One region of the Kitasatospora sp. NPDC096204 genome, then DNA from elsewhere that is predicted to be linked to it. Evidence: predicted binding sites of a transcription regulator. Region 1 holds the regulator's gene; the other holds the start of a gene.
What was found. Region 1 encodes HrcA, which represses chaperone genes, less so after heat shock. Its sites were predicted from a motif close to TTNGCACTCNGNNNNNCNGAGTGCNAA; they were not measured.

Region 1 (14,138 bases):
GCACCAGGTTGGCCATGCTGGCGACCTGGGTGAGCGGCTGGCTGAACTGCCGCGAGTACTGGATGAACGCCTGGACGTCACCGATGGACAGCGCGCCGTTGGCCACCCGCAGACCGCCGACGACGGCGACCAGCACGTACTGGAGGTTGCCGATCAGCATCATCGCGGGCTGGATGATGCCGGAGATGAACTGGGCCTTGTAGCTGGCCTGGTAGAGCGCCTCGTTGTGCGCGCGGAAGGTTTCTGCGGACTCCTGCTGGCGCCCGAACGCCTTGACCAGGGTGTGGCCGGTGTACATCTCCTCGATGTGGGCGTTGAGCTGGCCGGTGGACATCCACTGCTGGACGAACTGCGGCTGGGCCCGCTTGCCGACCTTGGTGGCGACGACCACCGAGACGGGCACCGAGACCAGCGCGATCACGGCGAGCAGCGGGGAGATCCAGAACATCATCGCGAGCACGCCGACCACGGTGAGCAGCGAGTTGACGACCTGTCCCAGGGTCTGCTGCATGGACTGGCCGATGTTGTCGATGTCGTTGGTGACCCGGCTGAGCACCTCGCCGCGCGGCTGCTTGTCGAAGTAGCTGAGCGGCAGCCGGGCGAGCTTGGCCTCGACGTCCTGGCGCAGCCGGTAGCCGGCGGCCTGGATGGCCCGGGTGGCGAGCCGGCCCTGGACGATGCCGAAGAGGGCGGAGACGACGTAGATGCCGAGCACCCAGAGCAGGACGGTGCCGATGGCGCCGAAGTCCATGCCCTGGCCGGGGGTGAAGTCGACGGCGGAGAGCAGGTCGGCGACGCCGCCGTCGCCGTGGGCGCGGAGCCCTTCGATGACCTGGTCCTTGGATGCGCCGGCGGGGAAGCGGGCGCCGATGACGCCGGCGAAGATGAGGTCGGTGGCGTCGCCGAGGATCTTGGGGCCGATGACGGCGCAGCCGATGCCGAGCACGCCGAGGATCAGGACGCCGATCAGGGTGTTGCGTTCGGGGCGCAGCAGGCCGAGGACGCGCTTGCCGGAGCCCTTGAAGTCCATGGACTTCTCGGCGCCCTGGCCGCCCATGAAGCGGCCGGGGCCGGCCGGGCCGCGGCGGGCGGCGGCGGCCTGCGAGTCGCTGGGCAGTTCGGCGGGCTTGGGGGCGTCCTTCGCGAGGTCGGCCGTCGGGGCGTCCTTGGTGAGGCCGGCCTGCTCGGGGGCGTCCGCGGGGGCGGCGGCTCTCGGGGCCGGGCCCTTGTTCAGTTCGGGCTTTCCGGGGCTGGTCACGCCGCCTCCTGCTCGGTGAGCTGGGAGAGCACGATCTCCCGGTACGTCGGGTTGTCGGCCATCAGTTCGTGGTGGGTTCCGGTGCCGACGACGGCGCCCTCGTCGAGGACGATGATCCGGTCGGCGTCGCGGATGGTGGACACGCGCTGGGCGACGATCAGGACGGTGGCGTCGGAGGTCTCGCGGGCGAGGGCCTTGCGGAGCTTGGCGTCGGTGGCGTAGTCCAGCGCGGAGAAGGAGTCGTCGAAGAGGTAGACGGAGGGCCGGCGGACGAGGGTCCGGGCGATGGCCAGGCGTTGGCGCTGGCCGCCGGAGACGTTGCCGCCGCCCTGGGCGATGGGGGCGTCCAGGCCTTCGGGGAGCTTCTCGACGAACTCCTTGGCCTGGGCGATCTCCAGGGCGTGCCAGAGTTCCTCGTCGGTGGCGTCGGGCCGGCCGTAGCGGAGGTTGCTGGCGACGGTGCCGGAGAAGAGGTAGGGCTTCTGCGGGACGATGCCGACGCTCTCGGCGATCGCGGCGGGGGCGAGCTCGCGGACGTCCACGCCGTCGATCAGGACCCGGCCGGAGGTGGCGTCGAAGAGCCGGGGGACGAGGCCGAGCAGGGTGGACTTGCCGCTGCCGGTGGAGCCGATGATGGCGGTGGTCTCGCCGGGGCGGGCGGTGAGGTCGATGCCGCGCAGCACCGAGGCCTCGGCGCCGGGGTAGCGGAAGTCGACGTCGCGCAGTTCCAGGTTGCCGCGGCGTGCCGTCTCGGTGACGGGGGTGGTGGGCGGGACGACGCTGCTGTGGGTGCCGAGGACCTCTTCGATGCGCTCGGCGCAGACCTCGGCGCGCGGCACCATCATGAACATGAAGGTGGCCATCATGACGCTCATCAGGATCTGCATCAGGTAGGAGAGGAACGCGGTGAGCGCGCCGATCTCCATGGCGCCGCTGTCGATGCGGTGGGCGCCGAACCAGAGCACGGCGACGCTGGAGACGTTCACCACCAGCATGACGGCGGGGAACATGACGGACATCAGTCGGCCGACCTGGCGGGCGACGTCGGTGAGGTCCTCGTTGGCGCCGGCGAAGCGGGCCTGCTCCTGGTCGTCCTTGACGAAGGCGCGGATGACGCGGATGCCGGTGATCTGCTCGCGCAGCACCCGGTTCACGGTGTCGATCCGCTCCTGCATGCTGCGGAACTTGGGGCGCAGCGCGCGGACCAGGAGGAGGACGACGACGCCGAGCGCGGGGATGACGGCGAGCAGCAGGCCGGACAGCGGGACGTCCTGGTTGAGCGCCATGATGATGCCGCCGACGCACATGATCGGTGCGGCGACCATGAGCGTGAAGCTCATCAGGGCGAGCATCTGGACCTGCTGGACGTCGTTGGTGGTGCGGGTGATCAGCGAGGGCGCGCCGAACTGGCCGACCTCGCGGGCGGAGAAGCTCTGCACGCGGTCGAAGACGGCGGCGCGGACGTCGCGGCCGAACGCCATGGCGGTGCGGGCGCCGATGAAGACGGCGCCGATGGAGCACAGGGCCTGGACGACGGTGACGGCGATCATCACCCCGCCGACGCGCAGGATGTAGCCGGTGTCGCCCTTGACCACACCGTCGTCGATGATGTCGGCGTTGAGTGTCGGCAGGTAGAGCGCCGCGAGGGTGGACACCAGCTGGAGCAGCACCAGCAGGGTGATCGGTCGGGAGTACGGGCGCAGGTACGCCCTCAGCAGTCTGATCAGCACTAGCACACTCTTGTCGTCGCCGGTCGGGTTGGCCACCCCTAATTCTGGGTGGTCCATGGTGCCGCGCGGGCCATTCGGCGTGTGGGAACCGGGGGTTTGCCCGGCCTTTGCCCTACGGCCGGGTGCGGCACGGGGGGTGCGGGGGCGTGCCGTCGGGTGCTGCCCTCTTACGGAATGACCGCTTTCCCCCTAGGCTGCTGATTGCCCCTTTGTTACTGACCGGTACCGCTCAGGTGAACCGGGGGCCCGGCGGCCGCCCCCCATGGACGCCGCGACAATCCCTCACACGGCCACCCGCCACCGGAGGTCCTCGTTGAGTTCCGCGCAGTCCCTGATCGACTCCGGCAGGCCCGACCTCGTCGCCGGGCGTCCCGCCTCCGTCGCCCACCTGTTCCTGGAGCGGGTCGCCCTGACCCCGAACGCCGAGGCCTACCGCTACCCCTCGCCCGTGGACGAGCAGGCCGCCGACGGCGCGCCCGGCGCCGAGCAGTGGCGCTCGCTCACCTGGGCCCAGACGGCGACCCGGGTGAAGGCGGTGGCCGCCGGCCTGATGGCGCTCGGCATCCGGCCCGAGGACCGGGTGGCCCTGGCCTCCTCGACAAGGCTCGAGTGGATCGTCGCCGACCTGGGCGCCATGTGCGCGGGCGCCGCGATCACCACCGTCTACCCGAGCACCAACGCGGACGAGACCGCGTTCATCCTCTCCGACTCCGGCTCCCGGGCGCTGTTCGCCGAGAACGCGGCGCAGCTGGCCAAGGCCGTCGAGCAGATCGACCGGCTGCCCGAGCTGCGCACCGTGATCCTCTTCGACGCGCCCGCCGAGGCCCCCGAGACCGCCGGCCTCGACCTGATCACCCTCGCCGAGCTGGAGGAGCGCGGCAACCGCCACCTGGCCGAGCACCCGGGCGCGGTGGAGAAGGCCGTCGACGGGCTCGACAAGGAGCAGCTGGCCACCCTGATCTACACCTCCGGCACCACCGGCCGCCCCAAGGGCGTGCGCCTGGTGCACGACTGCTGGGCGTACGAGGGCCGGGCGCAGGAGGCCAGCGGGCTGCTGGGCCCCGACGACGTGCAGTTCATGTGGCTGCCGCTGTCGCACGTGTTCGGCAAGACGCTGATCTCCGGGCAGATCGCCACCGGGCACGTGATGGCGGTGGACGGCCGGGTGGACCGGATCATCCACAACCTGCCGGCGATCCGGCCGACCATCATGGCCTCGGCGCCGCGCATCTTCGAGAAGGTCTACAACGGCATCGCGGGCAGGGCCCGGGCCGAGGGCGGCGCCAAGTACAAGATCTTCATGTGGGCGGCCAAGGTCGCCCGCGAGTACGCCCGGGTGGTGCAGGAGAACCGGGTCGCCACCGGGACCGACTCCGCCCCGCTGGGCCTGCGGGCCCAGCACGCGCTCGCCGACAGGCTGGTGTACGCGAAGATCCGGGCGGCCTTCGGCGGCCGGATGCGCGGCGCGGTCTCCGGCAGCGCCGCGCTCGCCCCGGAGATCGGCTACTTCTTCCTCGGCGCCGGGGTGCCGATCCTGGAGGGCTACGGCCTGAGCGAGACCAGCGCCGGCTCCTGCGTCAACCGCGCGGAGGACGTGCGGATCGGCACGGTGGGCCGCCCGCTGCCCGGCACCGAGGTGCGGATCGCCGAGGACGGCGAGATCCTGCTGCGCGGCCCGGGCGTCATGCGCGGCTACCACAACCTGCCGGAGAAGACCGCCGAGGTGCTGGAGCCGGACGGCTGGTTCCACACCGAGGACATCGGCGAGCTCACCCCGGACGGCTTCCTGCGGATCACCGACCGCAAGAAGGACCTGTTCAAGACCTCCGGCGGCAAGTACGTGGCGCCCAGCGAGGTCGAGGGCAAGTTCAAGGCGGTCTGCCCGTTCGTCAGCAACATCCTGGTGATCGGCAACGGCCGCAACTACTGCACCGCGCTGATCGGCCTGGACGAGGCGGTCCTGCTGCCGTGGGCCGCCGAGCACGGCCTGGCCGGCAGGTCCTACGCCGAGCTGGCCGCCGAGCCGGCCGTGCACCGCCTGATCGAGGGCTTCGTCAAGCGGGTCAACGGCGACCTCCAGCGCTGGCAGACGATCAAGAAGTTCCACCTGCTGCCGCGCGACCTCGACATCGAGCACGGCGAGCTCACCCCGAGCCTGAAGATCAAGCGCCCGGTGGTCGAGCGGACCTACGCGGACGCGGTGGCCGCGATGTACGCGGGCGCCAACGAGGCCTGAGCACCCCCGCTCCCGTACGGCCCGCCGGGTTAGGTCGGGCCGTACGGGACAATGGGCTCATGCCCTCCGCACTCCCCGACGGCGAACCGGTGCCGTCCGACGGTTCCCTGCCCGCGCACGCCCTCGACGGGTTGGGCGCGCGGCCGTTCGGCTTCTACCTGCACGTGCCGTACTGCGCCAGCCGCTGCGGCTACTGCGACTTCAACACGTACACCGCCACCGAGCTGCGCTCCTCCGGGGCGGTCGCCTCGCAGGACACGTACGCGGACAACGTGGTCGCCGAGATCCGCCTGGCCCGGAAGGTGCTGGGGGACACGGACCTCCCGGTGCGGACGGTCTTCCTCGGCGGTGGCACCCCGACCCTGCTGCCCGCCCGCGACCTGGTGCGGATGCTCGCCGCGATCCGCGACGAGTTCGGCCTCGCCGAGGACGCCGAGGTCACCACCGAGGCCAACCCGGAGTCGGTCGACCCGGCGTACCTGGCCGAACTGCGCGAGGGCGGCTACAACCGGCTCTCCTTCGGCATGCAGAGCGCCCGCCCGCACGTGCTGAAGCTGCTCGACCGCCACCACACCCCGGGCCGCCCCGAGGCGTGCGTGGCCGAGGCCCGCGCGGCCGGCTTCGAGCACGTCAACCTCGACCTGATCTACGGCACCCCGGGCGAGTCCGACGACGACTGGCGGGCCTCCCTGGACGCCGCCATCGGCGCCGGGCCCGACCACGTCTCCGCGTACTCGCTGATCGTCGAGGAGGGCACCCGGCTCGCCGCCCGGGTCAAGCGCGGCGAACTGCCGATGATCGACGACGACGTGCACGCCGACCGCTACCTGATCGCCGAGGAGGCGCTGAGCGCCGCCGGCTACTCCTGGTACGAGGTCTCCAACTGGGCCACCACCCCCGAGGGCCGCTGCCGCCACAACGAGCTCTACTGGACCGGCGCCGACTGGTGGGGCGCCGGCCCCGGCGCCCACAGCCACGTCGGCGGCGTCCGCTGGTGGAACGCCAAGCACCCCGCCGCCTACGCCCGGGCCCTCGCCGAGCACCGCACCCCGGCCCAGGCCCGCGAGCTGCTGGCCGACGAGGACCGCCGCGTCGAGCGCGTCCTGCTCGAACTGCGCCTCGTCGAGGGCGTCCCCCTGGACCTCCTCACCGCCACCGGCCGCGAGTGGGCCGCCCGCCACCTCGCCGACGGCCTCCTCGCCCCCGGCCCCTACGAGCGGGGCCGCGCCGCCCTCACCCTCCGGGGCCGCCTCCTGGCCGACGCGGTGGTACGCGACCTGGTGGACTGAGTGTCGTCAAGGTGGTGTCAGCCGTCGGAGGGAGCGCGCCATGACCGCCGTCGATGACCGGGTGACGGGGATCTTCGAGAACCTGGAGGTCCCCGAAGGCTTCAGAGCCGAGCTCCTGACCGAGCCGACCCGGGCGAGCGCCTCCGGACTCCCGGACTGCACGGTGGAGCGGACGACCAAGTTCGGCGAACCCGTTCCGCTGGACCTGCCGGGCATCACACTCGACACCTCGGAGTTCAAGACCTACTCCGGACCCGGCAGGGCCGTGAAGTCGATCAACTCCTCGACCCGGCCCAGGAGTTCGGGCTCCAGGTCCTTGTAGCTGTTCACCTTCGACAGGATGTGCTTCCAGGCCGCCGGGGTGTCCACCGGCCAGCCGAGGCGGCGGCAGGTGCCCTCCTTCCAGTCCTCGCCCCTCGGGACGGCCGGCCAGGCGGGGATGCCGACGCTGGCGGGCTTCACGGCCTGCCAGATGTCGATGTAGGGGTGGCCGACGACCAGCACCGAGGCGCCGGTGACCTGGGCGGCGATGCGGTGCTCCTTGGTGCCGGGGAGCAGGTGGTCGACCAGGACGCCGAGGCGCCGTCCCGGGCCGGGGGCGAAGTCGGCGACGATCGCGGGCAGGTCGTCGATGCCGCGCAGGTACTCGACGACCACGCCCTCGATCCGCAGGTCGTCGCCCCAGACCCGCTCGACCAGCTCGGCGTCGTGCCGGCCCTCGACGTAGATCCGGGACTCGCGGGCGACCCGGGCGCGGGCGTTCGGGACGGCGATCGAGCCGGAGGCGGTACGGGCCGGGGTGCGGGGCGCCGCCGGGCCGGCCGGGCGGACCAGGGTGACGACCCGGCCCTCCAGCAGGAAGCCGCGCGGCACCAGCGGGAACACCCGGTGCTTGCCGAACCGGTCCTCCAGGGTGACGGTGAACCCCTCGGCGGTCTTCTCGCAGCGCACCACCGCCCCGCAGAAGCCGCTCGCCGCCTCCTCGACCACCAGGTCCCGCTCGGCGGGCACCTCAGGGGCGGGAGCCTGCTTCTTCCACGGCGGGGTCAGGTCGGGTCCGTACTGGCGGCTGCGCATGGTCGCGAGTCTACGGACGGACCGTCACAGGCCCGGCGCGCCCCAGACCGGGAACCAGCGGCTGAGGTCCTTCTCCAGCCGCAGGTCGTTCCCCAGCATCGCGTTGACCTGCAGCTCCAGCGGACTGTTGCGCCGCTCCCCGCCGCCGGGCATCGGGGCGAAGGGGTAGAACGTCCCCCGCTTGTAGAGGTAGACCAGGGCCAGCGACTGCCCCTCGGGGTTGCGGAAGGCCACCAGCGAGCAGAGCAGCTGGGGCCCGAAGCCGTTCGCCTCCAGTTCGCTGTTGACCGCGTGCAGGTCGTTCACCAGCTCCGGCAGCTCCTCGGGCCGGTGCCGGGCGAGCAGCCAGGAGTAGCCGTAGCCGTCCTTGGAGGCCTCCACCGGGACGCCGCCGCGCTCGGTGTCGGCGTCCAGCAGTGCCCTGACCTGCTGCTCGACCTGGACGAAGGCCGCGCCCTCGACGGCGGCGAAGCAGACCGAGCCGAGCCCGGTGGGGGTGAACCCGGCCCCGGCCTCCAGGGTGAGCGCGGCGGACGGCACGCCGAACAGCTGGTCGAGGTCGGGCTTGACGGGCTTGGAGCGGCCGAACAGGGTGTCCAGGAATCCCACGGCGGTCCTTTCGGGACGGAACGGGACGGAATCGGCTGGGACGGAATCGGCTGGGATGGGTCGGGTCGGGGCGGGTCGGGACGGGGCCGGACAGAACGGGCTCACTGCCCGAGCTGCCCGGAGATCCTCGCCAGCTGCTCCAGCCGCTTCTCCAGCGTCGGGTGGGTGGAGAACAGCTGCGAGGCGGTCTCCCGGGCGCTCAGCGCGGGGGCGAAGTAGAAGGCGTTGTACGGCTGCGCCTGGCGCAGGTCCTTGCTGGGGATGGCCGCGATCTGCCCGGTCACCTTGGTGAGCGCCGAGGCCAGGGCGCTGGGCCGCCCGGTGAGCTGGGCGGCGGCCCGGTCCGCGGCCAGTTCGCGGTAGCGGGACAGCAGCCGGGTGAGCAGGAAGCTGATCGCGTAGACGACGATCGACACCAGCGGGATGATCAGCGCCAGGATGGCCGCGTTCTGGTCGTTGTTGTTGCGTCCGCCGCCCATGAACCCGCCGTACACGGCGATCCGGGTCATCGCCCCGGCGAGGACGCCGAGGAAGCCGGCGATCGTCATCACCGCGACGTCCCGGTGGGCGACGTGCGACAGCTCGTGGGCGAGGACGCCCTCCAGTTCCTCCGGCTCCAGCCGGCGCAGCAGCCCGGTGGTCACGCAGACCACCGCGTTCTGCGGGTTGCGGCCGGTGGCGAAGGCGTTCGGCATGTCGCTGTCGGCGACCGCCACCCGGGGCTTGGGCATGTCGGCGAGGGCGCAGAGCCGGTCGACGGTGCCGTGCAGCTGGGGGAACTGCTCCGGGGACACCTGGCGGGCGCCCATCGCCCGTTCGGTGATCTTGTCGCTGAACCAGAACTGGGCCACGAACAGCCCGCCGGAGATCAGGACGATCAGTGGCCAGGCGCCGCGCAGCAGCGCGATCAGCAGGCCGGTGAAACCGACGTACAGCAGCCCGATCACGAACATCGTCGCGACCATGCGGCTGGTCAGGCCGCGGTCGGGCGCGAAACGGGTGTGCTGGCCCGAGCTCGACATCGCTTGCTCCTCCGTTCGCCGTCGCTTTCGATGCTGCCACCCGGACGGCCTCCCGGCACCACTCCGGCGCCGGGAGGATCGAACCGGCGGGGCCCCGCGGGCCGTGTCCGGAACTGCGGGGAGGATCACCCCGGTCGGGCCGTTCCTGCCACAGGACCCGGGCCGTACACTGGCAGGTACGGTTCTGGCACTCGTACGTTCAGAGTGCCAAGGCCGAGGGCCCCGGAACGGCCCGCAGCGAGGGACACGGTCGGACGACGTGCGAGGACGGAGGTGCGTGCCCCATGGCCGGTGAGGTCCGCCAGCTGGACGAACGCAAGCTCGCGGTGCTCCGCGCGATCGTGCAGGACTACGTGGGCACCGAGGAGCCGGTCGGCTCCAAGGCCCTGGTGGAGCGGCACAACCTCGGGGTCTCCCCGGCGACCGTCCGCAACGACATGGCGGCGCTGGAGGAGGACGGCTACATCCACCAGCCGCACACCAGCGCCGGCCGGATCCCCACCGACAAGGGGTACCGCCTCTTCGTCGACAAGCTCGCCGAGATCAAGCCGATGACCGCCCCCGAGCGCCGGGCCATCCGGCACTTCCTGGACGGCGCGGTGGACCTGGACGACGTGGTCGCCCGCACCGTGCGGCTGCTCGCCCAGCTCACCCGGCAGGTCGCGGTGGTGCAGTACCCGTCGCTGACGCGCTCCACCGTCCGGCACATCGAGCTGGTGGCGCTGGCCCCGGCCAAGGTGATGCTGGTGCTGATCACCAACACCGGCCGGGTCGAGCAGCGGATGGTCGACTGCCCGGGCCCGGTCGGCGAGACGGTGCTGGCGGACCTGCGGGCCCGGATCAACGCGAGAGCCGTCGGCCGGCGCCTCCCGGAGGTCCCCGGGCTGCTGGAGGAGCTGCCGGCGCAGTTCGAGCAGGACGACCGGCCGACCGTCAGCACGGTCCTGGCGACACTGTTCGAGACGCTCGCCGAGCAGAACGAGGAGCGGATCATGCTGGCCGGCACGGCCAACCTGACCCGCTTCGGGCACGACTTCCCGCTCACCATCCAGCCGGTGCTGGAGGCCCTGGAGGAGCAGGTCGTCCTGCTCCGTCTCCTGGGTGAGACCGCGGACGCCGGGATGACGGTCCGGATCGGGCGGGAGATCGCCTACGAGGGGCTGAATTCCACCTCGGTCGTTTCGGTCGGCTACGGTTCGGGCGACGAGAGCGTGGCGAAACTGGGTGTGATCGGTCCGACCCGGATGGACTACCCGGGCACAATGGGGGCGGTGCGAGCGGTGGCGCGGTACGTGGGCCAGATCCTGGCCGAGTCCTAGCAAGGGTCGCCGTCGGGCCTCCGACGGCGACGTCCAGTCGCAGCACTACTACAGGCGGAACAAGCGGAGCATTTGGTGGCCACGGACTACTACGCGGTACTCGGCGTCCGACGGGATGCGGGGCAGGACGAGATCAAGAAGGCGTTCCGGCGCCTGGCACGCGAACTGCACCCGGACGTCAACCCGGACCCGAAGACGCAGGAGCGGTTCAAGGAGATCAACGCCGCCTACGAGGTGCTCTCCGACCCGCAGAAGCGTCAGGTCTACGACCTCGGCGGGGACCCGCTGTCCCCGGGCGGCGGCGGTGCGGGCGGCTTCGGTGCCGGCGCGGCGGGCTTCGGCTTCTCCGACATCATGGACGCCTTCTTCGGCGCCGCGGCCGGCCAGCGCGGCCCGCGCTCGCGCACCCGCCGCGGCCAGGACGCCATGATCCGGCTGGAGATCACCCTGGAGGAGGCCGCCTTCGGCACCACCAAGGAGCTCCAGGTCGACACGGCCGTCACCTGCACCACCTGCAGTGGCGAGGGCGCGGCCCCCGGCACCTCGGCGCAGACCTGTGACATGTGCCGCGGCAAGGGCGAGGTCTCCCAGGTCACCCGGTCCTTCCTGGGCCAGGTCATGACCTCCCGCCCCTGCCCGCAGTGCCAGGGCTTCGGCACCGTCGTGCCGACCCCGTGCCCGGAGTGCGCCGGCGACGGCCGCGTGCGCGCCCGCCGCACCCTGACCGTCAAGATCCCGGCCGGTGTCGACAACGGCACCCGGATCCAGCTGGCCGGCGAGGGCGAGGTCGGCCCCGGCGGCGGCCCGGCCGGCGACCTCTACGTCGAGATCGCCGAGACCACCCACAACATCTTCCAGCGGCGCGGGGACGACCTGCACTGCACCGTCACCATCCCGATGACGGCGGCCTCGCTCGGCACCCAGGTGCCGCTGCAGACCCTGGACGGCCTGGAGGAGGTCGACATCCGGCCCGGCACCCAGTCCGGCCAGTCGATCCCGCTGCACGGCCGGGGCATCACCCACCTGCGCGGCGGTGGCCGGGGCGACCTGATAGTGCACGTCGAGGTGAAGACGCCCAGCAAGCTCGACGCCGAGCAGGAGGAGCTGCTGCGCCGCCTCGCCGTGCTGCGCGGCGAGGAGCGTCCGTCCGGCCAGTTCGCACCGGGCCAGCAGGGCCTCTTCTCCCGGCTGAAGGACGCCTTCAACGGCCGGTAGCCGTCCGCGGAGGGGTGCCGGGGGCTCGGGATCCGTCCCGCCCCCGGCACCCCTTCCGTGTGTCCGTCCCACTTCTGGAGGTTTTCCGTCATGACCGCGCCCGTCTTCTTCGTCGAGACCGAGCGGATCGCCGCCGCCGCGCCCGGGGCCGTGGTGCGCCTGGACGGCCCGGAGGGGCGGCACGCGGCCGCGGTCAAGCGGCTGGAGCCGGGCGAGGCGGTGACCCTGGCCGACGGGCTGGGGCTCGGCGTGGACGGCACGGTCGCCGAGGTGCTCGGCAAGGACGCGATCGACGTGGCGGTCGCCGCCGTGCGCCGGGAGCCGGAGCCCGCGCCGCGGATCGTGGTCGTCCAGGCGCTGCCCAAGGGCGACCGCGGCGAGCTGGCCGTGGAGACGATGACCGAGGTCGGCGTGGACGTGGTGATCCCGTGGTCCGCCTCGCGCTGCATCACCCAGTGGAAGGGCGAGCGCGGCGCCAAGGCGCTCGCCAAGTGGCGGGCCACCGCCCGGGAGGCCGGCAAGCAGTCCCGCCGGCTGCGCTTCCCCGTGGTCCGGGACGTGATGACCACCCGGCAGCTGGCGCCGGTGCTGCTGGGGGCCGCGTTCGCCGCCGTGCTGCACGAGGAGGGCGCCGAGCCGCTGGCGCACGCCGGCCTGCCGGAAGGCGGGGACATCGTGCTGGTGGTCGGCCCGGAGGGCGGGGTCTCCCCGGAGGAGCTGGCCGCCTTCGCCGAGGCGGGCGCCAAGCCGTACCGGCTGGGCCCCTCGGTGCTACGCACCTCCACCGCCGGGGTCGCCGCCGGCGCACTGCTGCTGGGGCGCACCGGCCGCTGGTCGTAGGGCCCGTCGGGGCGGTGCGACGGCCGTCCGCGGGCGGCGCCGGGAGTCTGCGGAAAACGGCGCGGACCGTACGCGCGGCTGCCTAGGCTGGCCGGGTGACGGACTCCCTGAGCACCTCCCCGAACAGCTCGGCGGGCGCCTACCTGCGCCATCCCCACCTGCACGGCGACCTGGTCGCCTTCGTCGCCGAGGACGACCTCTGGCTCGCCCCGCTGGACGGCGGCCGGGCCTGGCGGCTGACGGCGGACCACCTGCCGGTCCACCACCCGCGGTTCTCCCCGGACGGGCGTCACCTCGCCTTCACCTCCACCCGGGACGGCGCCCCCGAGGTGCACGTGGTGCCGGTGGACGGCGGCCCGTCGCGCCGGCTCACCCACTGGGGCAGTCACCAGACCCGGGTGCTGGGCTGGACGGCCGACGGCCGCCCGATCGCCGCCACCGCCGCCGGCGAGTCGAGCTCCCGCCGCACCTGGGCGCACGCCGTGCCGCTGGACGGCGGCGAGCCGCAGCGGCTGCCGTACGGTCCTGTCGGCGCCCTCGCCTTCGAGCCGGGCGGGGACCGGGTGCTGCTGAACAGCGTCAACGGCCGTGACCCGGCCTGGTGGAAGCGGTACCGGGGCGGGCGGGCCGGCAAGCTGTGGCTCGGCCGGGACGAGTTCGCCCGCGTCCACGCGGAGCTGGACGGGCAGCTGGACTCGCCGCTGTGGGTGGCCGGGGAGGACGGGCGGGACGGCAGGATCGCCTTCCTGTCCGACCACGAGGGCGTCGGCGAGCTGTGGTCCAGCCGCCCGGACGGCACCGACCTGCGCCGCCACTCCACCGACCCGGACGGCTTCTACGCCCGGGGCGCCACCACCGACGGCACCCGGGTGGTCTTCCACCGGGCCGGCGACCTCTGGCTGCTGGACGACCTGACGGGTGCCGAGCCGCGCCGGCTGGACGTCCGCCTCGCCGGTCCGCGGGCCGGGCGCCGCCCTCGCCCGGTGCCCGCCGCGCACTGGCTGGACTCCGTCGCCCCCGACCGCACCGGCCGGGGCAGCGCCGTGGTGGTGCGCGGCAGCGTGCACTGGCTGACCCACCGCGAGGGCCCGGCCCGGGTGCTGGACGAGACCCCCGGCGTGCGCGGGCGCCTGGCCCGGGTGGTGCCCTGCGAGGACGGCGCCCAGGGCGTGCTGTGGGTGACCGACGCCGAGGGCGAGGACGCCCTGGAGTTCGCCCCCGACCTGCACGGCGCCGAGCGCCGCCGGCTGGCCGCGGGGCGGCTCGGCCGGGTCAACTCGCTGACGGTCTCCCCGGACGGCAGGCGGGCCGCGCTCGGCGTGCACGACGGCCGGGTGCTGCTGGTCTCGCTGGCCGACGGCGCCGTGCACGAGCTGGACCGCAGCGCCGACGGCGAGCCCGGCGGGCCCGTCTTCAGCCCGGACTCGGCCTGGCTGGCCTGGTCACGCCCGGTGCGGGGGATGGGCCCGCACTCGCTGCGCCAGATCGTGCTGGCCGACCTGGCCACCCGGACCGTCGGCGAGGTCACCCAGCCGCGCTTCGT
Region 2 (14,138 bases), on a different contig from region 1:
ATTACCTCGACGGCGCCCGGAACTGAGCGCCCGCCAGCGCTCCAGCATCCCCTCCGGGACCTCCTCGTCGGTCAACGCGTAGACGAGGTGGTCGCGCCAGTCGCCGTCGATGTGGAGATAGCGCGGACGGATTCCCTCCGAGCGGAAGCCGAGCTTTTCCACCACCCGTCGGCTCGGGGCGTTCTCCGGACGGATGCAGACCTCGATCCGGTGCAGCCCGAGCGTGCGGAAGCAGTGGTCCACCGAAAGCGCCACGGCGGTCGGGATGATGCCGCGGCCGGCCACCGCCTCGTCCACCCAGTACCCGATGTTGGCCGAGCACATCGACCCCCAGGTGATCCCGCCGACGGTCAACTGGCCGACCAGCCGGCCCTTGTGGACCACGACGAAGGGCAGCATCCGGCCGGCCGAGGCCTCGCCGCGCAGGAAGCGGACCATCTGCCGGTACGTCGGCCGGGGGCCGGCCACCCGACCCGCCGGGCCGGGCGGGACGGTGGCCTCCCAGCGGCGCAACCAGTCCCGGTTGCGGCGGCTGACCTCCTGCCACTCGCGCTGGTCGCGGGCCCGGATCGGGCGCAGCACGACCTCCCCCTCCTGGAGTTCTACCGGCCAACCGGCGTTCAGTGCGCTCTCCCGGGTGCTGGGGCGTCGGTCCGGGGGTGGTCCCCGCCGCCGAGCTGGTCGACGGCGTGGGCGAGCAGCGGCTCCAGGACGGCCAGGCCGTCCCTGACGCCGCCGGTCGAGCCCGGCAGGTTGACGATCAGGGTACGTCCGGCGAGCCCGGCGAGCCCGCGGGAGAGCGCCGAGGTCGGCACCTTCTCCCGGCCGTACGCGCGGACCGCCTCGGCGATGCCGGGGACCTGACGGTCGATCACCCGGGCGGTCATCTCGGGAGTGAGGTCCATCGGCGAGATGCCGGTGCCGCCGGTGGTCAGCACCACGTCGTAGCCGGCCGCGACGGCCTCGCGCAGCACGGCCTCCACCGGCTCGCCGTCCGGGACGACCCGGGGGCCGTCGGCGGTGAAGCCCATCGCGGTCAGTCCGGCCACCAGCAGCGGGCCGCCCCGGTCCTCGTAGACCCCGGCCGCGGCCCGGTTCGACACGGTGACGGCCAGCGCCCTCCCGGCCGGGGCCGTCATGCGTCCACCTCCGGGGCGAACCAGTCGCCGCTCTTGCCACCGGTCTTGCTCAGCACCCGGACGGACTCGATCGTGGCGGCCTTGTCCACCGCCTTGACCATGTCGACGACGGTCAGCCCGGCCACCGCGACGGCGGTCAGCGCCTCCATCTCGACGCCGGTGCGGTCGGCGGTCTTCACGGTGGCGGTGATCTCGACCGCGTCGTCCGCGACGGCGAGGTCGACCTTGACGCCGGAGACCGCGATCGGGTGGCAGAGCGGGATCAGGTCCGGGGTCTTCTTGGCACCCATGATCCCGGCGATCCTGGCCACCGCGAGGGCGTCGCCCTTGGGCACGCCCTCGCCGCGCAGCAGCTCGACCACCTGCGGGGAGACCCGCACCCGGCCGGCCGCCACGGCGGTGCGCGCGGTGGTGGCCTTCTCGGAGACGTCGACCATCCGGGCCGCGCCCTGGTCGTCGACGTGGGTGAGGCGGTCGCCGGGGGGAGGTGTCGTCACGGGGAACTCCAGGGGCGCGCAGGTCGAATACCGCGCTACCGTACCGTTCCCGGGTCCTGGTGGCCGATCAGGAGTCCAGCAACACCACGTCGACCTCGCTGCCGGCGGGCAGTTCGGTGGTCTCCTCGGGGACGGCGATCAGGCAGTTCGCCCGGGCCAGCGCGCCGACCAGGTGCGATCCGGCGCCACCCACCGGCTCGACCGTGCCGTCCGCCGCCGAGTGACGGCCGCGCAGGAACTGCCGGCGGCCGGCCGGGGAGCGCAGCGCCGCCGGACACACCGCGCGGACGACCGGGCGGTGCACGTCGGCGGCGCCGAGCATGGTGCGGATGACCGGGCGGACGAAGAGCTCGAAGGAGATGTAGGCGCTCACCGGGTTGCCGGGCAGGGCGAGCAGCGGCACCCCGGCCGCGCCGCCGATCCGGCCGAAGCCCTGCGGCTTGCCCGGCTGCATCCGCAGCCGCCGGAAGTCGACGCCGCCGTAGGACTCGAAGACCTCCTTGACCACGTCGTACGCGCCGACGCTGACCCCGCCGCTGGTGACGATCAGGTCGGCCCGGCCGAGCTGCTCCTCCAGGACGGCGCGCAGCCGGTCGGCGTCGTCCGGGACGGCGCCGACCCGGTAGGCGATGGCGCCGGCCTCCTGGGCGGCCGCGGTGAGGGTGAAGCTGTTGGAGTCGGCGATCTGCCCGGGGCCGACCGGCTCGCCGGGCTGGACCAGCTCGCTGCCGGTGGACAGCACCACGACCCGGGGACGCGGGCGGACCTTCACGGTCGGCCGGCCGATCGCGGCGAGCAGGCCGAGCTGGGCGGGGCCGAGCCTGGTGCCGCCGTCCAGCACCCGGGTGCCGGCCGCGACGTCGCTGCCGCGGCGGCGGATGTGCGCGCCCGCGGCGACCGGGCGCAGCACCCGGACCTCCTCGTCGGGGACGGGCGCGGTCATCGCGTCGGCGGCGACCCCGGTGCCGGTGCCGCCGTCGGTCCACTCGACCGGGGCGACGGCCTGGGCGCCGGGCGGCAGCGGGGCGCCGGTCATGATCCGGGCGGCCTGGCCGGGGCCGACCTTCGGCAGCTCGGCGGCGCCGGCGGCGATGTCGCCGACCACCGAGAGCACCGACGGGTAGGTGTCGGTGGCGCCCTCGGTGTCGGCGGTGCGGACCGCGTAGCCGTCCATCGAGCTGTTGTCGAAGGGCGGCAGGTCGCCGTCGGCGACCACGTCCTCGTCGAGCCGGCAGCCCTGGGCGTCGAGCAGCCGGAGCTCGATCGCGGGCAGCGGGCCGACCGCGGCCAGCACGTCGGCGAGGTGCTCGTCCACCGTCCAGAGCCGCGGGGCCGCCGGGGCCGGGTCCGTTCCGGTGTCGCAGCAGGCGCTGGGCATGGTGCTGTGCTCGGTGGACCCGGTCATCGGCGGCTCGCTCTCGGTCGTGGTCGTTCCTGTGTCAGTCCTGCATCTCGGTGTCGACGAACTCCCGCAGCCAGGAGCGGAACTCCGGGCCCAGGTCCTCGCGTTCGGCGGCCAGACGGACGATAGCGCGCAGGTAGTCGGCGCGGTCGCCGGTGTCGTAGCGGCGGCCCTTGAAGAGCACGCCGTGCACCTGGCCGCCGTCCGCGGCCTCGCGGTTGGTCAGCTCGCGCAGGGCGTCGGTCAGCTGGATCTCGCCGCCGCGGCCGGGCGGGGTCTCCCGCAGCACCTCGAAGACCAGCGGGTCGAGGACGTAGCGGCCGATCACGGCGTAGGCCGACGGGGCCTCGCCGGGCTCGGGCTTCTCGACCAGGTCGGTCACCTGGAAGACGTCCTCGCCGAAGCCGTTCGCCTTGACGGCGGCGCAGCCGTAGAGGTGGATCTGGGAGGGGTCGACCTCCATCAGCGCGACGACGGAGCCGCCGAGCTGCTGCTGCACCTCGATCATCCGGGAGAGCAGCGGGTCGCGCGGGTCGATCAGGTCGTCGCCGAGCAGGACGGCGAAGGGCTGGCCGGCGACGTGCTGCTCGGCGACGGAGACGGCGTGGCCCAGGCCCTTCGGGTCGCCCTGGCGGACGTAGTGCATGTTGGCCAGCTCGACGGACTCCCGGACCCTGGCCAGGCGCTGCTCGTCGCCCTTGCGGACCAGCAGCTCCTCCAGCTCGTAGGCGCGGTCGAAGTGGTCCTCCAGCGCGCGCTTGTTGCGCCCGGTGACCATCAGTATGTCGGACAGGCCGGCGGCGGAGGCCTCCTCGACGACGTACTGGATCGCCGGCTTGTCGACGACCGGGAGCATCTCCTTCGGGGTGGCCTTGGTCGCCGGGAGGAAGCGGGTGCCCAGTCCGGCCGCGGGAACCACGGCCTTGGTTACCGGCACTCGGGAGTTGGTCGTCGTCATGCGTTTACCTTACTCAGGCACGTTTTCGCCCGGCCGAGCGCAGTCGGACGGCTAGGACAGCGCGTCGCGGGGCCCGGCCACGGTGGCTGGTGTATGGGTCACGACCGGCTGGGAGAGCAGGTCCCCGCCGACACAGGCCGACAGACTACCCGCCTTTTCCGAACGGTCACCTTCGCCCTCCGCTCCGTGACCGGGCGGGCAAGTGGCCTGCTCGGGGCGGTCGCCGCCGGGTCGGTCGGACTCCTCGGACGGCCGGGTCGACAGCCGCCAGCAGTCGCCGCCGGCCGCCCTGGCCGCGGTGAGCGCGGCGTCGGCGGCGCGCAGCAGGACGGCCGCGTGGGTGCCGTCCTCGGGCAGTACGGCGATGCCGGCGGCGGCGGTCAGGCCGTTGCCGGCGGCGGGACGGGACTCGCGCGGGCCGGAGGACCAGTCCAGCAGCAGGTGCCGGCGCACCGACCAGACCAGCCGTTCGGCGACCTGCGCGGCGCCCTCGGCGCCGGTGTCCGGCAGCACCACCAGGAACTCCTCGCCGCCGTAGCGGCCGAGGGTGTCGGCCCGGCGGATCTCCATCGCGAGCCGCTGGGCGAGGTCGCGCAGCACCGCGCCCGCCCGGCCCCGGCCGTGCTCGGCGACGACCGCGTCGAAGCCGGTGATGGCCAGCATCAGCACGGCGAGCGGGCGCGGCCCTTCGGCCTGCTCGGTGTGCTCGGCCCGGCGGGCCCGTTCGATCTCGCGGTCCAGGGTGAGCTGGAGGTGGCGGTAGTTCCACACGCCGGTGAGCGGGTCGCAGGAGGCGGTGCGCTCCAGTTCGTCGCAGCGGTCCTCCAGCTCGGCGATCCGCGCGCGCAGCCGCTGCGCCCCGGCGGCGGCCCCGGCCCGTTCCCGCCGTCCGCGCAGTCCGAGGGCGGTGGCGCCGGCCAGTGCGGGGACGCTCAGTGCGGCCAGGGCCTGGACCAGCAGCGGGGTGGTCAATGGGGGGCGCCCCTTCGCGTGTCAGGCTCTGCGCGTCGACGGTGCGCAGGCCAGGAGGATCGGATGAACGAGGATCGGATGCCCAACGAGAAGAGCGGCCTGAGGACACGGCTGTTGGCCCGACGGCGCGAACTGGCCGCCGGGGAACGCTCGGCGGCGGCCGGCGCGCTGGCCCGGCACGCCGGTGAGCTGGCCGCCGCGGGCGACACGGTGGCCGCCTACGTCTCGGTGGGCTCCGAGCCCGGGACGGGACCGCTGCTGGACGCGCTGCGGGCGCGCGGGGTGCGGGTGCTGCTGCCGGTGCTGCTGGCCGACAACGACCTGGACTGGGCCGAGTACGCGGGCCCCGACGCGCTGGCCCCGGCCGGGCGCGGACTGCTGGAGCCGGTCGGCCCGCGGCTCGGCCCGCGGGCGGTGACGGAGGCCGCGGTGGTGCTGCTGCCGGGCCTGGCGGTGGACCGCTCCGGGCTGCGGCTGGGCCGGGGCGGCGGCAGTTACGACCGGGTGCTGGCCCGGCTGGAGCGGGCGGGGGTGCGGCCGGTGCTGGCGGTGCTGCTGTACGAGCACGAGCTGCTGGAGCGGGTGCCGGCCGAGCCGCACGACCGGCCGGTGGACCTGGCGGTGCTGCCCTCGGGGGTGCGCGGGCTCGGCTGAGGCCGGCGGCCGTGGGCGGGAACGGCGGCGGCCCCGCTCCCTCGGGGGAACGGGGCCGCCGGTGGCCGGGCCGTACGGGCTTTACCGGCCGTACGGGCTGTACGGGCTGTACTGGCCGTACGGGCTAGGACGTCAGCCGGTGGTCAGCACCAGCTTGTGCTTGGTGGCCTTCTCGACCGCGTCCGGCGAGTAGGCCCAGGTCAGCAGTTTGCCCTTGAGCCAGAGGTCGGTCTGGTCGTTGTAGTTGTCGTGGAAGGCGTGGCCGGAGGCGCCGCCGACGTTGACCCAGCGCGAGGCGTCCAGGTCGTTCAGGTCGACCACCATGCGCATCGACGGGATCCAGTCCACCTGGTAGCCGGCCGCCGCGTTCCAGCCGGCCGCGTCGACCGCCGCCGAGCCGCCGGAGAGCCGGTACGGGCCGCGGTTGAGCAGCTTGTGCACCGCGCCGGAGGCGATCGAGGAGTCGTCGGTGCCGAGGGTCTGCTCGCGCAGCTCCAGCTTGTGCAGGCGGCCCCAGCTCCAGGTGGAGACGTCCTTGCTGAGCAGCGAGGTCAGCTCCTGGCGGGCGTTCTTCATCGCCTCCTGGAGCAGGTTGTCCAGGCCCTTCTGCTCCTTGTGCTGGTCGTCGATGTACGTCCACCACGAGCTGTCGGGCTTCTCCAGCTGCTGGCGCACGACCTCGGTCCAGCGGTCGCCGCCGTCCGGCTGGGCCTTGCCCGGCTCGCGGGTGCCGCACTCGGTGACGATCTTGGTGGAGCTGTCCGGCTTGGTGGGGTCGTCCTGCTGGCGGACCAGCAGGCAGTTGTCCTTGGCCCGCAGGTCGGCCGGGAACTTCTGCCCGAAGGCCAGGGTCAGCAGCTGGCGCCAGACGCCGTTGTAGTAGGCGGCGGCCGCCGAGTCGGCGTCCTGGTGGAAGTTCCAGTCCTTCAGCAGGTCCTGGGCCTCGCGCACGTACGGGTCGCTGACCGGCTGCTTGAGCAGCAGCGGGACCAGCGTCTTGGCCATCACGCTGGTGTTGTCCAGCTGGAGGGTCTGCATGTCGTCCGGCGAGATCTTGCCGTTGTTCTTGAGCAGGCCCTCGATCTGGTCGGTGATCTCCTTGGCGCGGGTGCCGTACTCCCAGTCCTTGGTCAGGGTGTACTTGTAGCTCGGGTCCACCACGGCCTGGTTGGCGGTGACGATGTAGCCGGCCGAGGGGTTGAGGCTCCAGGGCAGCGCGGTGAAGGGGATCGGGTCCTTCCACTGGTACGTGGAGTCCCAGCCCGGCGCGGGGTAGCTGCCGTCGCCCTTGCCGCGGACCGGGATGGTGCCCGGGGCCTGGTAGCCGATGTTCTTGGCGTCGGCGTAGATCAGGTTCTGCGCGGGGACGGTGAAGTCCTTGGCGGCGGCGCGGAACTCGTCCCAGTTCTTCGCCTTGTCCAGCTCGAAGACGGCGTCCATGGTCTTGCCGGGGCTGAGCGCCGTCCACTGCAGGGCGACGCCGTAGCCGCTGGTGCCGCGGTCGGGGGCGGACGGGCCGTTGGGGGCGTACTTGCCGACGTTCTGCTGCTCGCTGCTCTGGTCGGAGATCAGCGGGGCGCCGGTCTGGGTGGTGCGGACGGTGATGGTGCGGTCCTCCCCGCCGGCGACCTTGATGGTCTCCTTGCGGAGGTCGAACTTCACGTCCTTGCCGTCCACCTGGTACGTCTCCGGGCCGGTGACCTTCTCCAGGTACAGGTCGGTGACGTCGGCGCCGAGGTTGGTGAAGCCCCAGGCGATGTCCTTGTTGTGGCCGATCACCACGCCGGGCATGCCCGCGAAGGTGAAGCCGGAGACGTCGAACTGGCAGGCCGGGGAGCTGGTCCGGCAGTGCAGGCCCATCTGGTACCAGACCGAGGGCAGGCCGGGGCCGAGGTGCGGGTCGTTGGCCAGCAGCGGCTTGCCGGTGGTGGTGTGCGAGCCGGCGACCACCCAGGAGTTGGAGCCGATGCCCTGGCCGGGGCGGCCGAGCAGCTGCGGCATCGCGTCGATCCGGTCGGTCAGGCCCTGCAGCAGCGCCTTGGTGGTGGCCGCGCCCTGGGCGGTGGCGGTGCCGGGGGCCGCGCCGGACTGCGGGGAGCCGTCGGCGGGGCGGTAGTTGTCGCCGGCCACCGTGCCGGTCTTCACGATCGTGCCGTTGCGGGCGTACGGGTAGTCCGGGTACAGCTCGGCGATCTTGTCCGGGCCGAAGTCCTGGGCCAGCAGCGAGCGGTCGATCTCCTCCTGGAGGTTCCCCGAGAGGTTCCAGGCCATCGCCTTGAGCCAGGCCACCGAGTCGACCGGGGACCACTGCTCGGGCTGGTAGCCGCTGTTGACGACGCCGAGCAGGCTGTACTCCAGCGAGGCCTTCGCGCCGCCGGGGTGCTCCGCGAGCCAGGCGTTCACGCCGTCCGAGTAGGCCTGGAGGTACTTCTTGGTCTCCGGCGACAGCTTGGTGTCGAACTCCTTCTGCGCCACCTGCCGCCAGCCCATGGTGCGGACGAAGGCGTCGGTGTCGACCTGGCCGTCCCCGAACATCTCGGAGAGCCGGCCGGCCGTGATGTGCCGACGGACGTCCATCTCCCAGAAACGGTCCTGCGCCTGGACGTAGCCCTGGGCGCGGAACAGGTCCTCGTTGGTGTCGGCGTACAGCTGCGGGATGCCGTTGGCGTCCCGCTTGACGTCGACGGGCGCGCTCAGGCCGGCCACCTTGACGCTGCCGTCGACCTCCGGGAAGGAGGCGCGGACCGCGGAGACCCCGCGGTAGCCGCCGTAGCCGGCGCCGGCCACCAGCAGCACGACCAGCACGATCACGATCAGACGGGCGCGCCGGAACTTCTTCGAGCGGGGCATCTGGGTCCTTGCGGTCCTGACTTCGGGGCGGGCGGGCGTGTCCAGGGCCTGCGGCCGTGACAGGGCACCACATTAGGCCGAGAGGGCCGGGCACCGTGAACGGGGGACCAAGCTAAAGATATGGCAAAATGTTAGACTGCGTAACGATCCACAAGGGGAGTATTGACGACTTCTTAACGCGTCGGCCCCACAGCACCACCAGACACCCCGTCCGCCCCTGCCTGCCCGAGGTGCCCCTGCGTGAACGTCTCCCACCTGAACCAGCTCCTGCTTGAGTCCTCCGTGATCCTGCTGTTCGCGGTGGGCGCCGTACGCCTCTCGACCCGATCAGGGCTGCCCAGCCTGCTGATCTACCTGGGGATCGGTGTGGCGCTGGGCCAGAACGGGATCGGTGTCACCTTCAACAACGCCGAGCTCACCCAGGTGCTCGGCTACGCGGCACTCGTGGTGATCCTCGCCGAGGGCGGCCTCAAGACCAGCTGGCGCGAGATCAAGCCGGTGATGCCGGCCGCGACCGCGCTCGCCACCGTCGGCGTCGGCGTCAGCGTCTTCGCCACCGCGGCCGGCGCCCACTGGCTGGTCGGCCTGGACTGGCGGACCTCGCTGCTGCTGGGCGCCATCGTCTCCTCGACCGACGCGGCCGCCGTCTTCTCGGTGCTGCGGATGGTCCCGCTGCCGAACCGGCTCACCGGCCTGCTGGAGGCCGAGTCCGGCTTCAACGACGCGCCCGTGGTCATCCTGGTCGTCGCCTTCGCCACCACCGGGGAGCTGGACTCCTGGTACGTCCTGATCGGCACGATCATCGCCGAGCTGGCGATCGGCGCCGCGATAGGCCTCGCCGTCGGCAAGATAGGCGCCTACGGGCTCAAGCACGTCGCGCTGCCCTCCTCGGGCCTCTACCCGATCGCCGTGATGGCGCTCACCGTGCTCGCGTACGCCGGCGGCGCGCTGCTGCACGGCTCCGGCTTCCTCGCCGTCTACGTCAGCGCGGTGATACTCGGGAACTCCAAGCTGCCGCACGGCCCGGCCGTCCGGGGCTTCGCCGACGGACTGGCCTGGATCGGGCAGATCGGCATGTTCGTGCTGCTCGGCCTGCTCGTCACGCCCGAGTCCATGGGCGACGCGGTGGTGCCCGCGCTGGTGATCGGCGCGGTGCTGGTCTTCCTGGCCCGGCCGCTGTCGGTGATGCTCTCGCTGACCCCCTTCAAGGTGCCGGCCCGCGAGCAGGCGCTGCTGAGCTGGGCCGGCCTGCGCGGGGCGGTGCCCATCGTGCTCGCCACCATCCCGGTGGTGTCCGGCGCGCACCGGGCCGAGGACGTCTTCAACATCGTCTTCATCCTGGTCGTCGTCTTCACCCTGCTCCAGGGGCCGACCCTGCCGTGGGTGGCCAAGCGGCTGCGGCTGGACGAGGGCGACATGGGCCAGGACCTGGGCATCGAGTCCGCGCCGCTGGAGAAGCTGCACGGGCACCTGCTGTCGGTCGCGCTCTCCCCCGGCTCGAAGATGTCGGGCGTGGAGATCAGCGAGCTGCGGCTGCCCAAGGGGGCGGCGGTCACCCTGGTCGTGCGGGAGGGGAACTCCTTCGTGCCGGACAAGGCGACGGTGCTGCGCGGCGGGGACGAGCTGCTGGTGGTCACCACGGACGAGGTCGGCGAGGCGGCGGAGCGGCGGCTGCGGGCCGTGGACAAGGGCGGCAAGCTCGCGGGGTGGCTGAACGGGCGGTGAGCCCGGGCGGTCCCTCGGCTCCCGGGCCGTCCCTCGGCTCCCGCCCCCCGGCTCCCGGGCCTTCCGCCCGGGAGCCGGGGCGGGGGGCGACGGGGGTGGCTGGCGGTGTCTACGCGCGTAACTGTATGCTGGTCCGACCAGCCGTATAACCATCGTTAGACCACCCCCAGCATCTGCCTGACGCAGAGTTGGCGCGACCGCTCGGCGGCCGCGGTCCGGTCCCCGGCCACCAGGCCGGCCCGACCCGGTATCTACCCCGGTCGACGCGCGAGAGGACGACTCTCGGCGCCGTCGGGGCTCCACCATGCCCTGCCGCGCTACCAGGCAGCAGGAAGGACCGACCGTGACGGCGCGCCGAACGGTCGACACCGCCGCGGACCACGCGGCCACCACCCCCGCAGCTCCGGCCCCCGCCCGGGTCGGGTACGGCGAGCTGCTGCGCACCCCCGGGGCCTGGACGTTCCTGTTCCCCGCCCTCGTCGCGCGGCTGCCGTACGCGATGCTCAGCATGGGCATCCTGCTGCTCGTCACCCAGACCCACGGGTCGTACGGCACCGCCGGTACGGTCACCGCGGTCGCCGCCGTCGCCCAGGCCCTGATCGGGCCGCAGACCGGGCGGCTCGCGGACCGCTACGGCCAGGCCGCGGTGCTCGTGCCGACCGTCCTGGTGCACGCGGTCTCGGTCGGCGCGCTGATCGCGCTGGCGCTCGGCCACGCGCCCGCCTGGAGCCTGTTCCTGGCCGCCGTCCCGGCCGGCGCGAGTGTGCCGCAGGTCGGCGCGATGGTCCGGGCCCGCTGGGTCGCCAGGTTCACCGCGGACGGCGCCTCCGAGACCTCCGCGGCCCGGGTGAGCACCGCGTTCGCGTTCGAGTCCGTGACGGACGAGTTCACCTTCGTGATCGGCCCGATCCTGGCCTCCGGCATCGCCGCCCTCGCCAACCCGGCCACCGCCCTGGCCGCCGAGGCCGGGCTGACCCTCGTCGGCGGCCTGGCCTTCGCCGCCCAGCGGCGTACCGCCCCGGCCCGGATCGTGCCCCAGCCCGGCACCAAGCGCGCCTCGGCGCTCGCCTCCCCCGGCGTCCGGCTGCTGGCCGGGTCCATCCTCGGGGTCGGCGCGGTGTTCGGCGGCATGCAGGTGTCGGTGAACGCCTTCGCCGACTCGGTCGGACAGCACGACGCCGGTGGCACCGTGTACGGGATCTTCGCCGGCGGCTCGATGCTGGCCGGTGTGCTGTACGGCGTCATCGCCTGGCGGCGGCCGGTGCAGCAGCGGATGCTGATCAGCTACGCGCTGCTGGTGCTGGGCTGCTCGGTGCTGTGGGCGATGCCGAACCTGGTCGCGCTGACCGTCGCCGGGCTGGTCTGCGGGCTGGCCATCGCGCCGACCCTGATCAGCGGCTACACCCTGGTCGAGACGCTGGTCGCGGACGGGGCGAAGACGGAGGCCTTCACCTGGCTGACCGGCGCCATCGGGCTCGGCCTGGCCGTCGGCTCGATGGCGGCGGGCCGGCTGATCGACGGGCACGGGCCCTCGACCGGGTTCCTGGTGCCCGTGGTCGGGGCGGGGCTGGGGCTGGTCGCGCTGTTCTCGCTGCGGCACCTGCTGGTGGCGCCGGGGGACGTTCCGGCCGACGGTTCGGGTGCCGGTTCGGGTGCCGGACCGGCCGGCGGTTCGGGCTCCGGATCGACGGAACGCGGTGGCACCGGGCGGCTGGTGGGCGCGGCCAAGGGCTGAGCGGCGGTGGTCCGGCGGCCCGGCCCGGTCCATCTCACACCGGAGTCGCTGGACTGATCCCGCGGAATACCGCATCATTGACCATCGTTAGCACTCATCAGGCGAGAGTGCCAGGAGGAAGACAAGTGCCCACGTACCAGTACCAGTGCACCGAGTGCGGCAACGGCCTGGAGGCGGTGCAGAAGTTCACCGACGAGGCGCTGACCACGTGCCCCGACTGCCAGGGACGGCTCCGCAAGGTCTTCTCGGCCGTGGGCGTCGTGTTCAAGGGCTCCGGCTTCTACCGGACCGACAGCCGCTCCTCCTCCAGCAGCTCGGTGGGCGCCGGGTCGTCGTCGACCTCTTCGACGTCGTCCAGCACGTCCACGACCTCTTCTTCGTCGTCGTCGGGCTCCGGCTCCTCGACCTCGTCCAGCCCGGCTCCGGCCGCGAGCTGACCTCGGCGCCGGGCATCGGCCCGGACGGCCCGCAGTCCTCGGAAAGGCCCGTCGACCCCGCTTCCGCGCGGGGCGGCGGGCCTTTCCGCATGCCTCCGCACGCCTCCGCACGGGCTTGCGGTCAAGCCGGACCGGCCCGCCTCACTCTCGTGGGTGGACGAAGTCGTCCACAGGGGCCGGGTTGTCCACAGGCCTGGGGAAAGGACTTCCGGAGTTCGACGGAAACGCCCATCGTGTGGCTCGTCCGGTCCGCGAGGGGCCGGCCCGCCGACACCCGGAGGTGCGTCGATGACGACCGTGAGCTTCTCCCTTCCGCTGCCCGCCCCCGCCGTGCCGCCCCGGCAGGAGCTGCCGAGCTTCCCGCCGATCCGGCGCGGGTGCGGCGGGTGGCACCGCTGGCGCAGCGCGGTGCGACGGCGGGCCGGGGTGCCCGCGCTGGCGCTGCTCGCGACGGCGGCGGCGCTGGCGCTGGGTCCCGCGCGGGCCGGTCTGCCGCCGCCCCACGGGGGCGCGCTGGGCCGGACGGGTTGTCAATCCGGGGCTATGGAAGATCACCCGTAACCGGAATGCGACTTCGTCGTTCGAGGCGGCATGAAGGGCTTCAAGGAATTCCTGCTGCGCGGAAATGTCGTCGAACTCGCCGTGGCCGTGGTCATCGGCGCGGCCTTCACCGCCATCATCAACGCCTTCGTCAAAGGCGTGATCAATCCGATTGTCGGCGTATTCGGAACGAAGGACCTCGCGTCCTACAGTTCCTGCCTCAAGGGGCCCTGCGAGGTGAGCCCGACCGGAGAGGTCACGTCCGGGGTCCTCATCCTGTGGGGATCCGTGCTCAGCGCCGCGCTCCAGTTCCTGATCACCGCGGCGGTCGTCTACTTCGTTCTGATCCTGCCCATGAACAAGCTGGCGGCCCACCGCAAGTCCGCCGCCGAGAAGGCGGCGGAGGCCGAGCTCAAGGAGGTCCAGCTACTGACCGAGATCCGCGACGCGCTGGTCACGCCGCTGCGCTGACCGGTGGGCGCGCGTCGCCCGCGGTCCCGCTCCCCCGTTCCCGCTCCCCCGTCCCTCAGTCCCCGTGGTGCGGCGGGCGCTGGCTCAGGTACCAGTCCAGCCCCCGCCCACCGCTCTCCCCGGCCCCGGGGCGGTCGCCCCAGCCCGCGTCGGTGTCGTCACTGGTCTGCTGGTCGAACGGGTCCCGGAAGACCAGCCGGGCCTTGGCAGCCGAGGCCTTCCGAGGCTCCCGCACCTGGTCCTGGCCCTGCTCCTGGCCCGCTTCCCGTCCCTGTTCCTGCTCGCTCACGCCGTCCACTCCGTCCGTTCGTCCCTCCCCTCCAGACTAAGAGCCCCGTGGCACGCCTCGGGCCCCGGTGCGGAGCGCTCCGCGCCAGGGCCCGGGTGAGGGGCTCGGCCCGTGGGGCCGGCTGGACCGTCAGGCGGCTTCGAAGCCCGCGTGGTCCGCGATCTTCTTCAGTTCGGCCAGCGCGTGCTTCTCGATCTGGCGGATCCGCTCGCGGGTGAGTCCGTGCTGCTTGCCCACCTCGGTCAGGGTGCGCTCGCGGCCGTCCTCCATCCCGTAGCGGGAGCGGATGATCGAGGCGGTGCGGTCGTCCAACCGCCCGATCAGGTCCTCCAGTTCCTCGCGGCGGAGCATGACCATCACGGCGTCCTCGGGGGACGTCGCCCCGGTGTCCTCGACGAGGTCGCCGAACTGGGTCTCGCCCTCGTCGTCGACGGACATGTTGAGGCTGACCGGGTCTCGCGCCCAGTCC

Region 2: a site for HrcA is predicted at 12,020-12,046, ahead of ACIQ87_RS23895 (FmdB family zinc ribbon protein). Genes of this name have one in related genera too.

Annotation. Positions count from the first base shown of each region.
Region 1 is NZ_JBIWFT010000021.1:125,076-139,213, reverse strand. It holds gene ACIQ87_RS23575 (ABC transporter ATP-binding protein) at 1-1,057, opposite strand, end outside; gene ACIQ87_RS23570 (ABC transporter ATP-binding protein) at 1,255-2,988, opposite strand; gene ACIQ87_RS23565 (AMP-dependent synthetase/ligase) at 3,302-5,224, shown strand; gene hemW (radical SAM family heme chaperone HemW) at 5,284-6,513, shown strand; gene ACIQ87_RS23555 (hypothetical protein) at 6,554-6,835, shown strand; gene ACIQ87_RS23550 (DUF3097 domain-containing protein) at 6,757-7,590, opposite strand; gene ACIQ87_RS23545 (hypothetical protein) at 7,615-8,199, opposite strand; gene htpX (zinc metalloprotease HtpX) at 8,301-9,221, opposite strand; gene hrcA (heat-inducible transcriptional repressor HrcA) at 9,506-10,540, shown strand; gene dnaJ (molecular chaperone DnaJ) at 10,616-11,755, shown strand; gene ACIQ87_RS23525 (16S rRNA (uracil(1498)-N(3))-methyltransferase) at 11,846-12,595, shown strand; gene ACIQ87_RS23520 (PDZ domain-containing protein) at 12,691-14,138, shown strand, end outside.
Region 2 is NZ_JBIWFT010000022.1:47,264-61,401, reverse strand. It holds gene ACIQ87_RS23945 (GNAT family N-acetyltransferase) at 1-624, opposite strand, end outside; gene ACIQ87_RS23940 (molybdenum cofactor biosynthesis protein B) at 621-1,139, opposite strand; gene moaC (cyclic pyranopterin monophosphate synthase MoaC) at 1,136-1,576, opposite strand; gene glp (gephyrin-like molybdotransferase Glp) at 1,704-3,041, opposite strand; gene galU (UTP--glucose-1-phosphate uridylyltransferase GalU) at 3,076-3,996, opposite strand; gene ACIQ87_RS23920 (GGDEF domain-containing protein) at 4,048-4,968, opposite strand; gene ACIQ87_RS23915 (5-formyltetrahydrofolate cyclo-ligase) at 5,032-5,622, shown strand; gene ACIQ87_RS23910 (penicillin acylase family protein) at 5,755-8,472, opposite strand; gene ACIQ87_RS23905 (potassium/proton antiporter) at 8,713-10,197, shown strand; gene ACIQ87_RS23900 (MFS transporter) at 10,541-11,932, shown strand; gene ACIQ87_RS23895 (FmdB family zinc ribbon protein) at 12,058-12,369, shown strand; gene ACIQ87_RS23890 (hypothetical protein) at 12,658-12,930, shown strand; gene mscL (large conductance mechanosensitive channel protein MscL) at 12,961-13,380, shown strand; gene ACIQ87_RS23880 (hypothetical protein) at 13,436-13,669, opposite strand; gene ACIQ87_RS23875 (sigma-70 family RNA polymerase sigma factor) at 13,799-14,138, opposite strand, start outside.